Regions from separate parts of the Pseudobacter ginsenosidimutans genome, predicted to be linked through region 2. Evidence: riboswitches for the same ligand, from Rfam matches in the RefSeq annotation. Region 2 holds a riboswitch; the other holds the start of a gene.
What was found. A riboswitch is a leader RNA that binds a small molecule or an ion and turns the genes downstream of it on or off. The one in region 2 is predicted to bind cobalamin.
Positions count from the first base shown of each region.

Region 1: linked by a shared signal. The riboswitch ahead of metE (5-methyltetrahydropteroyltriglutamate--homocysteine S-methyltransferase) and the one ahead of FSB84_RS25345 (PKD-like domain-containing protein) in region 2 are both predicted to bind cobalamin.

Region 1 is NZ_CP042431.1:2,517,195-2,524,295, reverse strand. It holds gene FSB84_RS10355 (zinc-dependent metalloprotease) at 1-1,549, opposite strand, end outside; gene FSB84_RS10350 (acyl-CoA thioesterase) at 1,700-2,080, opposite strand; gene metE (5-methyltetrahydropteroyltriglutamate--homocysteine S-methyltransferase) at 2,142-4,466, opposite strand; cobalamin riboswitch at 4,646-4,839, opposite strand; gene FSB84_RS10340 (ribonucleoside-diphosphate reductase subunit alpha) at 4,959-6,674, opposite strand; gene FSB84_RS10335 (ribonucleotide-diphosphate reductase subunit beta) at 6,720-7,101, opposite strand, start outside.
Region 2 is NZ_CP042431.1:6,467,225-6,474,325, reverse strand. It holds gene FSB84_RS25360 (KUP/HAK/KT family potassium transporter) at 1-232, opposite strand, end outside; gene FSB84_RS25355 (DUF5074 domain-containing protein) at 318-1,457, opposite strand; gene FSB84_RS25350 (TonB-dependent receptor plug domain-containing protein) at 1,483-3,498, opposite strand; gene FSB84_RS30740 (hypothetical protein) at 3,585-3,731, opposite strand; gene FSB84_RS25345 (PKD-like domain-containing protein) at 3,746-4,777, opposite strand; cobalamin riboswitch at 4,906-5,108, opposite strand; gene FSB84_RS25340 (outer membrane beta-barrel protein) at 5,254-7,101, opposite strand, start outside.

The DNA.
Region 1 (7,101 bases), 3.8 Mb from region 2:
CTTCCGGCTGTGCTACGTAGTTGAAACGTGCATAGTCCATGATAGAAGGCGTATGGCCATTGGCTTCAACCCATGCTTTGTTGCGCAGGTTCTCAACAGGAACAGTAGAAGAAGAGCCGAAGTTGTGGCGCAGACCGAGGGTATGTCCTACTTCATGAGATGATACGAAACGGATCAGTTGACCCATCAGTTCATCATCGAATTGCATTTTGCGTGCTTTGGGATCTACAGCGGCAGCCTGGATCATGTACCAGTTGCGCAGCAGGTTCATCACATTGTGGTACCAGTTCACGTGTGTTTCCATGATCTCACCACTGCGGGGATCATGAACGTGAGGGCCACTGGCGTTTGGAATATCGGAAGGTTTGTACACGATCACATTGTGACGGGCATCTTCCACACTCCAGGTAGAATCATTCTTTGGAGCTTCGAGGGCGTAGATCGCATTTTTGAAACCGGCTTTCTCGAAAGCAACCTGCCAGTCGTTCACACCAGCGATCAGGAATGGAACCCATTTTTTGGGAGTAGCGGGATCGATATAGTAAACGATGGGATTTTGTGGTTCAACCAGCTCACCTCTTTTGTATTTTTCTACATCTTCAGGTTTGGGTTCGAGTTTCCAGCGTGTGATCATGCTGATCTTCTTTACACCTTGTGGGTTGGCATCGAAGTCAGTATAACCTGTAGCGAAATAACCAACACGGTCATCGTAATGACGCGCCTTCATAGGAACAGCAGGAAGCAGTACCAGAGAAGTGTTCAGTTCGAAAGTAGCAGGTCCTGTGCTTCCGCCACCGCCCATCATGCCGGGCAACATACCGCCACCACTTGATTTGGTGTAGGTTTTTACAGTTTTGATCTCCACGTTACCAGGGAAAGATTTCACCTCGGTAATGTAGGAGGCCGGAGGAGTCATGGCACTAAGGCCGAGAGCGCGTTTAGCATTGGCTTCAAAGAAAAAGATATCATTGTCGCCGGCAATATAATCGGTAAGATCGATCACAGCGCCTTTGTTGTATGCTTTTACATCAAATACTGCAGCAATTGGTTGCAGGTTAGAGTTGATCACTGATCTGTACATACCGTTCTCGGAAGAGTCGGTGCTCAGTTCAGTGTAGGAAATGGTCTTCAGGAAGATCTTATCGTCCGGACCTTTCTCAAAGCGGATCACAGTTTCATTGATCTGGTCACCACCATAACCCATCATCTGGGCGCGTCCGCCGGTAGCGGATTTGGAGATGCGGCTCACAACAAGAACGTCGCGGCCAATCAGGGAATCAGGGATCTCGAAAAGGTAGCGGTCATCCTGCTTGTGCACGATGAACATTCCTTTTCTTGTTGTCGCTTTTGAAGTGATCACTTCACCGTAGGGTTTAGGACCAGCTTTGGGGGCGCCACCGGGGCGACCCATCATACCAGGTGCGGGAGGAGCCATCACCGGTTTCTTGGAAGTATCAGCAGGTTGGGGGGCTGGCCCTTTCTTCCGCTGAGCGATGGATGCCGTAGCAAGCATAAGGCCGGCACTCATCAGCAAAATTGTTTTACGCATCTATAGTTCGAATTTTTAAGTGCCATGAAAGTATGCGAATCTTTGACAAAAACGGGTATATACTATGTAAATGCCATAAATAGCGGGGCCAGTATCGCAAAGAATTATTCAAATTGACAGACGGTCAATGAAAAAAAGAAGCTTTTCAGATCATGATATTTTGGCTGCTTTCTTGTTCTCATCTATGGCTACAAATGTAAACTCGCCGCTGATGGCCCTGTCCCTGTCGTTGGAGTACATCTGTTCTATGAACACTTCCACTTTTACCTTCAGGCTGGTATTGCCAACATAGGATACCATGCCCACCAGCTCGATGATGGTGCCTGCGGGGATCGGCATCTTGAAATCGATTCGGTCGCTGCTCACCGTTACCATGCGTTGCCGGCTGTAGCGCGTAGCAGTTATGAATGCAACCTCGTCCATCAGCGCCATGGCGGTGCCTCCGAATAATGTGTCATAATGATTGGTGCTGTCTGGAAATACTGCTTTAAAGATCCTTGTAATGGATTGGTCTCTTCTTTCCTGGTTCATCAGTTATTGTTAATGAATGAAACCAACAGGCTGAGGCTATTCAGCCTGTTGGAAAAATATATCATGCCTGAACGGCCATGTTCTTTCTCAGTTCCCTGGCGGCTTCCACCATTTCCTGCAAAGCTGCTTTGGTTTCGCTCCAGCCGCGGGTTTTCAGGCCGCAGTCGGGGTTCACCCAGAGTTGTTCCGAAGGTATGACAGCCCTCGCTTTTTCCATGAGCCGAATCATTTCCTCTTTCGATGGCACGCGCGGGGAGTGAATATCATACACACCCGGTCCGATCTCATTGGGGTATTTGAATTCAGCAAATGCATCCAGCAATTCCATTTGTGAACGGCTGCACTCGATGGTGATCACATCGGCATCCATATCCGCGATCTGTGAAATGATATCATTGAACTCGGAATAACACATATGCGTATGGATCTGCGTGGCATCCTTCACACCACTTGCTGAGATCCTGAAAGCACGCACAGCCCAGTTGAGATAATCTGACCAATGCTCCCTGCGCAAGGGAAGCCCTTCGCGAATGGCAGGTTCATCAATTTGGATCAGGCCAATGCCGGACTGTTCCAAACCAATTACTTCATCCCTGATCGCAAGCGCAATCTGGGTACAGGTTTCACTGCGAGGCTGGTCATTGCGCACGAAGCTCCATTGCAGTATCGTGACCGGTCCGGTGAGCATTCCTTTCACGGGTTTGCCCGTGAGTGATTGCGCATAGGATGTCCAGCGTATGGTCATGGGAGCAGGGCGGCTCACGTCTCCATAAATGATGGGCGGCTTCACGCAGCGGCTGCCATAGCTCTGCACCCAGCCATTCTGAGAGAATACGAAACCACTGAGCTGCTCGCCGAAATACTCCACCATATCATTGCGCTCGAATTCGCCATGGACCAGTACATCGATCCCCATCTCTTCCTGCCAGCGGATACTCGCTTCAGTTTCCTTTTCGATCAGTTCATCGTATTGTTCCTGTGTGAGCTCTCCCTTTTTCCATTTAGCCCGCCAGCTTCTCACTTCAGCTGTTTGCGGAAAAGAACCGATAGTAGTGGTAGGGAACAAAGGCAGCTTCAATGCTTCATGCTGAAGTTTTTTACGATCAGCAAATACACTGTTGCGGGATGCGTCCTTTGGAGTTATTGCCGCTACCCGGTCTTTCACCGTTGAATTATGGATCAGGGCAGATGTTTTACGGTTATTATTAGCCGTTATATTCTCTTTCAATCTGGCATTGGCTATTTCATTGTTCTCTCCTGCCGCCAGTTGTTTGAGTGTAACCAGTTCTTCGATCTTCTGTTTGGCGAATGCCAGCCACTGCCTGATCTCCGGCGCGAGTGTTTTTTCATTTTTCTCCAATTCCAGGTCACAGGGAACATGCAATAATGAACAGGATGGCGCAAGCCAAACCCTGTCTGCACCCAGTTTGGCTACAGCTTTATTGATCAGTGCAAGGGTATGCTCAAAATTATTTTTCCAGATATTCCTTCCATCCACCACACCAAGAGAGAGGACCGTTCGGGTACGTACAATTTCCGTGGCGAGAATATCATCCAGTTGAGAAGGGCATCGTACGAGGTCCAGGTGCAGCACCTGTACCGGGAGGCTCAGAACTGTTGCCAGATTCTCTCCATAACATTCGAAATAACTGGCAAGTATGAGCTGCAGTTGCGGGAATTTATTCCTGATCTCCTGGTAGGTTTTGGTGAACACCTTCCTTTCGGCATCTGTAAGGTCAAGTGACAGACAGGGCTCATCCAACTGAATATAGTAAGCGCCTGCCTCTTCAAGCTTGCTCAACATTTCCAGGTACACTGGTAACAGGTTCTTGATCAGTTCGAGGCGATGGAATCCTGGCTCCTTTTCTTTACCCAGCAGGAGATAAGAAACAGGTCCGAGCAGCACCGGCTTTGCCGGGATGCCATGCTGCCTTGCTTCACTGAATTCATTCAGCGCTTTGTTGCTGAACAAAGTGAACTGCTGATTGGCTGTGAATTCCGGAACGATGTAATGATAATTGGTATCGAACCATTTGGTCATTTCCATGGCAGTGATATCATAGCCATCTTTCTGATAGCCCCTGGCCATGGCGAAGAGCAGATCGATATGCGGCAGCTGTTTCTCCTGCACAAGGTCGTGGTAACGGGCAGGGATAGCCCCAACCATCAAACTGGTGTCCAGCACCTGGTCATAAAAAGAAAAATCATTGCAGGGAATGAGATCGATACCGGCATCTTTTTGCAGTTTCCAGTTGTGCAGCCTGATGGCGCTACCGGTTTGCATCAGTTGCTGTGCACTCAGTTTTCCGGCCCAGTACTGCTCTGATGCTTTCTTGAGTTCTCTTTGGCTGCCAATCCGCGGGTAGCCGAGGTTTTGTGTTTGCATGTTCTCGCTTTTAAAGATGATGAATCAGTTAAAAGCTCTTTGCTAAACAGGAATGCAATAATGAAAAAGAAGAAAGACGGAAGAGATGGATATGCGCATGCGATCACATTACCAGCTGAAGCTAAAGCGGTATGTGTTGGAGCATATCAATTCAACAATCGCTTCTTTCCACGAAAGCACTGTCAAATTCAATAAAGGCAGGTCTCCTGGCTTGTAACGTTTCTACCGTCCTTCCCATTCCGTGTTTGCGGAACAGTGGACAACGAGGGTAAAAACTCAGGTATGTTACTTACAGTTGCGGGACAGCTTGTGATTCGCACACAATTCCCTATTAATCCCATCTTACATGGGAACCTATACTGTTTGATAAGATGTATAGAAAAGAACTTGAGGATGCAAATTAGTGCATTTGCAGGAAATGAAGAGGTTGATCTGAAAAGCAAAAGCGCACCTGCAAGAGGTGCGCCTTCGATATACTATAGAAAGATAAGTCTATGCTTCGCAGCTTTTGCAGCTCACCAGGTTGGTGACCATTTCTTTTGAAACGCTTTGGCTGCGCTGGTAGTACAGGGTCTTAACACCCAGTTTCCAGGCTTCGATCAGCAGTTTGTTCACTTCTCTTACGGGAAGATCCGAAGGGATGTTCAGGTTCAGGCTCTGGCTCTGGTCAACATATTGCTGACGGATGGAAGCCTGTTGGATGATTTCCAGCTGACTGATCTCCTTGAATGTTTTGAACACATCTTTTTCATCCTGTGTCAGCTCTTTCAGGTGCTGTACGCTACCATGGTTCAGCATAATGCCGCGCCATGTATCTTCATTATCGATGCCTTTCTTCACCAGCAGTTCTTTCAGGTATTTGTTCTTGCGCATGAAGTTGCCTTTGGAAAGACCTGCTTTGTAATAGTTGCTGCTGAATGGCTCGATGCCGGGTGATGTTTGTCCGAGGATCGCGCTGGAAGAAGTTGTTGGAGCGATGGCCAGCAAAGTGGTGTTCCTCTTGCCGTATCCTTTCAACAGATCGGGTTCGCCATAGATCCATGCCAGGTCTTTGCTGGCCTTGTTGGCTTTCTCCTGGATGTCTTTGAAAATGGCGGCGGTCAGTTGCTTGGCGCGCAGTCCTTCAAACGGTATCATATTCTTTTGCAGGTAAGAATGCCATCCCAGTACGCCTAATCCGAGCGCGCGGTGTCTTTTGGCAAACTTGTTGGCTGCTTCGAGATAGTGATTGCCTTCAGTTTTGGCGATGAATTCCTGCAATACTGCATCGAGGAAGAATACTGCCAGCTTCACTGCATTGGTATCTTTCCATTCATCGTACAGCTCCAGGTTCATGGAGGAGAGGCAGCAGATGAATGACTCGTCGATGGAAGAGGGCAGCATGATCTCGGAACAGAGATTGCTGGCGTGAATGGTCAGGTTCTGGTCTTTGTATACCTGTGGTTTGTTCCTGTTCACGTTATCGGAGAAGAAGATATATGGAAGTCCTTTCTGCTGGCGGCTTTCAAGCACTTTGGCCCAGATCTCCCTTTTCTTCATATCTCCATCGATCATATCCTGCATCCAATAGTCGGGCACACAAACACCGTAGAAAAGATTCTGGATGGGGTGACCGATATCTTTGATAGAGAGGAATTCTTCGATATCACCGTGATCGATATCCATGTAGGCAGCAAAGGCGCCGCGTCTAACGCCACCTTGTGAGATGGTGTCCATGGCTGTATCGAAAAGGCGCATGAAACTAACGGCTCCACTGCTCTTACCATTGTCGGTCACTGCGCTTCCGCGTTCGCGGAGGGCGCCGAAGTAAGCGGAGGTTCCGCCGCCGAGCTTGGTTTGCATGATCACTTCACCCAGTTTGTGGGTGATGCCTTCGATATGATCGGGAACGTGTACGTTGAAGCAGGAGATAGGCAATCCTCTTTCCGTACCCATATTGGCCCAGATGGGAGAGCTGAGGCTCATCCATCCTCTTTCCACCATTTCTTTGAAAGCATCTTTCAGCTCCGGCTTGTACAAACGTTGCGCTGCAGCGCTGCAGATACGTTCGATAGCACCTTCAACAGTCTCCCCTTTCAGCAGATAGCCCCTGTTCAGGATCTGTTCACTTTCTTCATTCTTCCACCACAATTTTTCCTGCTCATATTTGCCGGCTATATCTGGTAATTGGTCCGCAGCTGGTGCGGCAGTTTCAAATAATGTTGTCATACACAAAAGATTTAATGGGTTTGGATAAACACTAATCTCAATCAATTAAAACAAATCGTGAGCAGAAATGCTCTTGTCGAACTTGGTATATTCAACGGGCCTCTTGGCAAAGAAGTCGTCCAGACTATTGGAGAATACTTCCTCTTCAAACCACAACATGGCCCCGGCTTCTTTGGCAGTAACGTTGAAGATGGCTGGCATTCCGATCTGTTGCAGGCTGTCATCAGCCCTTCTCTTCATGAAGTTGGTGAGATCTTGTTTGTTCACGATCTCGATATTACCTGCATTGAAGATCCAGTCCAGCATACGGCTTTCCGTTTCGATGGATTGCTTAACGATATCATGCACATGGCTGATGGTATCAGGCGTGAAAATCTCCGGATATTCTTCCTTCAGTTTATTGATGAGGAAAATACCGGCATTGGCG
Region 2 (7,101 bases):
CGGCCTGCAGGGTGATGATCACATACTTGAGCGTGGTTTGAAAGAAGAGGGTCCAGAAAATGGCGGAGAGTGCGCCCAGCGCTACTTCTTCCGTGATCACCCTGCCGTGAAAGACGGCATTCAGTGTATAAAGCGGCGATGTGCCGATGTCGCCAAAAACAATGCCGGCAGCAATCAATACGCCGGCTGCCGTTACGCGCTTATGAAATAAAACCGTTGATGTTGAGCTCATGTAATATCATCATTAGGTAAACCATTGGTCGCAATACCTGCTTCACAGTTACAAAGTAATGACTAATTGCTCAAACTTAATAGTGCTACAGTCCGCTCAAACGTTTGTAAGTGAACACGAAGTGGGCTGGGATATCGCCTGTTTGGGTATCCCATTTTCGTATGCCCTCTGGCGAGAAGCAATAAATGCGGCCGGGGGTAACATAATTGCCTGCATCGGTTACATAGATCTCGCGTGTCTCCGGGTTAACGGCAATGCCGTAGGGAATTTTGATCTTTGATTCAGTACCGTCTTTGATGAAATTACGGGATACGATCTCATGGGTGGTAGTATTCACTTGAGCATAGCTGATAGTATTCTTGCCGGTGGTATAATTCCATTCAGTGCTGTATACATAGGCAGTGTCCCCGAGGATGGTCAGATTGCTGGCAGGGAGTTCCGGTAGTTCGGAAACTTCATCGGATGCGTTGATGATGAAGGTACGGGAAGGTATTTTGAAATAGTTACCGCGGCTGGTCACATAGATATTTCCATGATTATCTTTTTTCATGCGGTGGAGATTGATGGCCACCTCGATCTTCGATATTTCTTTGAAAGTATTTAGATCGATCACGGAAACAGTGCTGTCATATTTCGGAACGCGGTAACCGCCTGAATTGGCCACGTAGAGTTTGTTGTTGCGGACCACCATTTCTTCCGGCTGGTAGCCCACTACACAGGTGTCTTTCACCTGGAGTGTGGCTGTATCTATGCGTGCCACATAACCCAGGCGTGCATTGGGATCGATCTTGACAGGGCCGGCATAAGAGCTCACATAGGCGTATCCTTCGTGGAAAGTAATATATCGGCAATTGGGAACCGAAATAGTACCGATATGTGTGGCTGTGCCCAGGTCCAACACTTCCACCAGGTTACTCACATTGATCACAGCATATATTTTGTTGCCATAGATCTGGATATCGTTTCCTACATCACCGAGTTCCTTTGTAACAGTGGGATTGCGGGTGGCGAAGATATTCTTCCAGTACACTCCTGTTTCATAATCGAAATAATCCAGGGATGATTTATTGCTGCCCATATTGGCTTCATTCAGCAGGAAGAAGCCTTTCACAATACCATTGGTGCCTTCTGTTACCTTGTTGAGAGTAGGAGGGATGATGGCATCTTCCTTACGGCAGGCATTCAGCAGCACAACAAGCAGTAAGATGGGCAACAGGGTTTTCATGGCTATACATTTTTTCGATTAGTGATCACAGTTGTGTGCTGGCAGTGAGCCGGTAGTTGATGCCGGGCATTGGGTACCATTGCACCACTTCGTATTGCTGGTTGAAAATATTGTTCACTTCGGCTGAGAACCGCCATTCTTTTTTCTCTTTTTTGATCAGTTTGGTCAAACCGAGATCATGAGTGTACCAGGGCTTCACATAGTTCTCGGGGATATTCGCCACGGAACTGTATCGCTCGCCTGTATACACGAAACTGTAATTGAGGCTCCATGTTTTCCACCCGGGGCTGATGATGGCGGAACCGCTATGCCAGGGCGCGTAAGGGATCTGGCCTCCGTAAAACGGATCAGTTTTGTCAACAAAATATTGCGCTTTCTGGTAGGTGTAACTGAATCTTGTATCCAGTAGCAATTGCCCGAAGAGTTGCCAGGAAGCAGGTATTGAAATATCCATGCCTTTGATCTGTACCTGACCGAGGTTCATCATGGTCCAGCGGAACTGGTTGGAAGTGGGCATCGCCACTATCTTATCGGTCACTTTGTTGAAATATAGGTCCACCTGCGGTTCCAGTCTGCGCAGGATTCCTGTTTTCCCGGAGAATGTATAAGTGAAACCGGCATTATACTGTGTGGTGTATTCAGGCGCCAGGTCTTTGTTGCCGATCTGTGTATAATAGAGATCATTCAGGCTTGGCATCCTGAAAATGCGTTTGTAGAAAGCACGGAAATGAAGCTCCCTCGCGTAAAAAGGCTGCCAGTTGAAAATCAGACTGGGCGTATATTCCTGCTTGTTACCTGCGGAGCTGTTGGCAAGTCTCGCTTCTTCATTCACAAAACTGCCCAGGAGGGATCCCTGCAATTTCACGCGATTGAAAGTGAAGGAAGAAGACAGGGCTGCCAGGGTACTTAACCGCCTTGGATATGCGAAATTCACCAGGTTGGCATCCAGCTTATTGAAACTGAGATCAGCAGCGGCATTCAGGCTCCACCAGTTAGTGATATTGAAAAGATTGGCAGCGGATACATACACTTCCTGCTGTTTGTAGGTATTGTTGATGTACATGGTGCTGACATCTTTCCGTGGATCGGAAATATAATGCAGGTAATCATGTGCTAATTTTGTTTTCAACTGCAGGGTATACCACTTGCTGATATTCTTCCGGAAAGATGCCTGTGCAAAAAAGTTATTGTCCCACTGCCTGTCCTGGTTCGGGAACAATCCCGGCAGTTCGCGAACGGCTGCGCCGGGATAACCTCTTTCTGATTTGTACCAGTACAGCCTGGCTTTCCATTCACCATTCAATACTTTGCCAAATACTGTTCCTTCCAGGCGGAACAATTGCACATTTCCATTTTTCCTTTTTTCTGTTGTATCGTATCCGTCTTTTTTCGCGTAGCGGAATTTGTATTCTCCGCTAGTGTTCAGGAATTCTGCACTGAACGCAGAACTGATCTTGTCTGACCATCTGTGTTCCCAGAATCCTGAAGGGTTGATGGTGCCAAAGGAACCTGCTTTGATGGTGGCTTTGAAGAGATCTTTTTTCTCTTTTGTTACCTGCGGCATACGGGCAGTGAGGTAAACGGAACTGGCAGATGCATAATCTTTGGCTGATTGCAGGATGGCGCTTTTCTGACCATTGTGGAGACTGATGGCTTCCATATTGTCAAGCGAAAACCTGCCCAGGTCCACTACGCCGTTCTGGGCATTGCTGAATTCAATATCATCGTAGAATACTTTTACATGATGGCTGCCCAGGCTGCGCACATCCACCGTTTTCAGTCCGCCGATACCGCCATAATCTTTCACCTGTACACCGGAGAAATAGCGGATGGCATCTGCCACGGAATACACGCTGAGTTTTTTCAGCGCTGCTCCGGAAAGTACCTGCACAGGAATGATCTCCCTGCGGGATCTTTCACCAGTTACTACAACGGAATCCAGGTGACGAACGCCGGAACTGTGCTGCTGCTGCGCGAAGCCTTGAACCGCCGCGGTTGAGCAAAGAAGGGAGAGGAGAAGGTATGAAAAGGGATGCTTCATTAACAGGAAAATTCAACCAGCAGACTGCAAAGCGCATGACCATAAAAGTTAGTTATGGCAAGGCTTTGCAAGCCCTGATCGTCCGATTATTTTTTTGGAATATTAAGGTCTTCTGCTCCTCCAACTTCAGTAGAGAGCTCTCCGAGCCAGCCGATATCGGCGAGCAGGCCGGTGTATACACGCACGAAGTGAATGCCGGAAAGTTTTACGGGTTGTCCGGTTTTTTTACTCACGGCCCAATCCAGCTTTATAGCGGATCTTTCATCGCTATTCGGCCAGTTATCTGCATAACCGAAATCGAATTCACCACTGGTCCAATACGGGAATTCCGGATCTTCTGAACTGTTCTCGATCTTATCATTCGCGATCTTAGTGCCTTTGAAGGTGAGGGTATTCCCTTTCCACTGGGGATAATAGGATTGACTATGGAAAGAGTTCTTATACACATATCCGGTGCCCCTTTGTTATCTGTCCATTTGATATATTCCATATCCGATGCGTAAGGGAAATTGGGGTGGGTCACGGGTTCTTTTTCTTCATTGGGCTTGTAATAGGTGATCTCATAATCTTTGATGGTGGAGGCTTTGTTGTATTCCGATCCTGCGATCTCGAACCATTCATCATCGGGCAATCCGTTGCCATTGGCATCTACGGCTACTTCGATGATACCGGCTTCAGACCAGGTAGCGAATCCATTGCCCAGCACCCTGAAATTGGCCTGTCCGGGAACGTTCATAACGGCGTGGTCGAAGCCCATTACGATATAGCCGCCAAAAGTACCGAGAGACACCATGCGGTTGGCCAGGATCTCATCCTGTGCCCTGGCGATCATCTGTGCTTCGGTAATGCCTGATTCCCACATGGGCAGTTCATTCAGGAATTGACCTGGCGCCGGCTGAAAATCGAATACTTTCATGGCATTACGTTTGTACGCAACCGTTTCATTCTTCACCTGGATGGTTGCTGTGCTGGTGGCAATCCTGTTGCCGTTACTAACTGTGATGGATACCTGGTAAGTACCTTCCTTGTCGCTGATGAAATAGTAAACACTGTCTGTGCTCACCAGCTGATCGTCTACTTTCCATTCCCGGGTTCCGTTGGTAATATTGGTTTCTGTGGAAAGCTTCAGTGTTTTCAACCTGTCGGCTGTGAAACCTCCGGCAGGTGTTTTGATAGTTACGGCATCCGGTATTTTCTCGTCGGAATCTTTTTTACATCCGGTGAGCCCTGCCATAGTGGTTACAATGCAGAGTGCGGATACTTTGATTACATTTTTCATGAGCTGATGGTATTACAGATCAATTTTGAATTGATGAAAAAACATTCTCAGATCAGTAATAGCCTTGCAGGAATAGATGGAATACATGCGGGGTCCGCACTGTTGTCCTGAAACCTTTCACCCGAAAGCTACGACTAGAGCATCTGGCAGGTCTTCTGACTTATTCCGGTTTGCCTGCCTTCCCATTCTGCGGGGAGCGAGAACAGTGGCTTTGTTAGACAAACCATTACTGGAATTTACAGCTACGGGGATAGTCCCGGATTTACACCGGGTTCCCATTTTAATCCTCTTCCACCGGAGTGGTTGAAGAACCAAATGCGGGGGCGAAGGTAATGATATTTTATATTAGAAAGCCGCCTGCTGCAAAATCGCAGCAAGCGGCTTCGTTTATGCTGGTTGATTAGAATTTTACATCAATGCTGAGTACATCCTGTTTTCGGGATCGGGAGCAAAAAGATTGTGATCGGGAAAATCCTTTACTGTGCCCGCTCTTTTAATTCATCGGCAGCATCGTCATTGTATTTTCGTTTACGGCTGAATGTTTCCTTACCAAAATTGTAGCTGAAGGAAATGGCTATACGTCGCGTATCGGGATCATTGGTGCGGAAAGAATATGCATTCACCAGGCCCCTGTTCTCCTCCCTGGTTCCCATGGAATGGAAAATATCTTCCAGGTTGAGCTTGATGGAGCCTTTGTTCTTCAATACTTTCTTTTGGACGGCCGTATTTATCCAATACCTGGATTTCACGTAGGTCTGGAAGTTGATGTTCGGCGCGTGATAAGTGGCATACAGCTCTGCGCTCCAGGTTTTGCTTATGCTGAATTGATTCTGTATTTGCGTTCTCCAGGTATAGAGTTGAAGGTCGATCGACTGGTTGTACAGCTTTCCATTTGTAGAGAATCTGGCGCCGGCAATATGAAAGTTCATGTTCCACCATTTGGCGGGTTTGAAACTCAGGTTCACCATCAATGCAAGGAGATCGCGGGCTGCGAAATTTTCCGGCCTGTTGATCTGCGTGTTCTTATCGATCTGCGTAGCATTGGCAATGCCATCATCCTGCCTTTCGTACATGAGACGGGTGGTCAGTAATTGTTTGTATCGCCAGTTCAGTTCAATGCGATTGGCGATTGTGGGATTCAGCATGGGGTTACCGGTGGTATAGCTGTACTGATCGATAAAGAACAGGAATGGGTTGAGCTGGTGATAGCCCGGCCGGTTGATCCTTCTGGCATAACTGAATGCCAGTGAGTTTTTTCCCGCACTGTCCAGTTTGTAAGAAGTGAAGAAAGATGGAAAAAAGGAATGGTAGTTACGTCTGAACATCGATGGGGCCACTGCCTCGTTTCCCAGCTGGTTGCCTTTGGTTTGCGTGTACTCCCATCTCAGGCCGAGTTGCAGACCGAATCGTTTCCAGTCTTTCCGCCCGTTCACATACAAAGCGTGTATATATTCACGATAGATGAAGTGGTTGGATTTACTGTAATCCGGAACAGGCTTGTTGTCAGGAATGGAATAATAGTCGGATTGGTGATTGTTCTTTACCAGCCCTGATTTGAGGCCGGTGCTGAAGCTTGCCTTGTTTTTCAATGGTAATGAATAATCCATTCTTGCAGTGAATACATCGGTACTGTAGGGAAGCCGGTAAAGGAAATTGCTGATATTGCCCAACTGGCCTGACTGGTCTTCAACGTAATTGCTCAGGTCCTGCGTACTTCTGTTATTGTATCGGATATAATTGAGGTCTGCTGTTATTTCTTCGCCTTTTTCTGTGAACCGGTGCTGCATATTGGCATTGGCTCCCAGTTGTTCCCATCTGCCATGGGTGGAGTTGTTGCCCCTGCCGGTGGAATCCGGATAATCGTTGGTGCTGAACATTTGCGTGATGTATTCCGATCCATCGTTCCTTTTCCGGGTTGTGCCATTCAGGATAATGCCCAGGGTTGTTTTTTTGTTGAGATTATAGTCCATTCCCAGTCTGGCAGAGAGCTCGTCACTGCGGGCATCGTTATCGTTTTCCACTTTCGTGGCGGTAGTTCGTTGTCCGCCGGTCGTAAAGAATGCCCTGTCATCCGTACTTTGATTGCGCTCAGTATAGCGGCTGTAACTGAAGTTGCCGAAATAGTTGATCTTCCTGTTGAGGTAATTAAGGTTGATGGAATTGTATGTTCTGTATCGTTTTCCAATATTTGAATTGTGGGTGGCGCTGCCTGCATAGCCCTGCGTTCTTTTCTTCTTCAGTTTTATATTGATGAGGGCTCCGCCATTGGCATCATATTTTGCAGGAGGATTGGTGATGAGCTCTATCTTTTCAAGCAGGCTTCC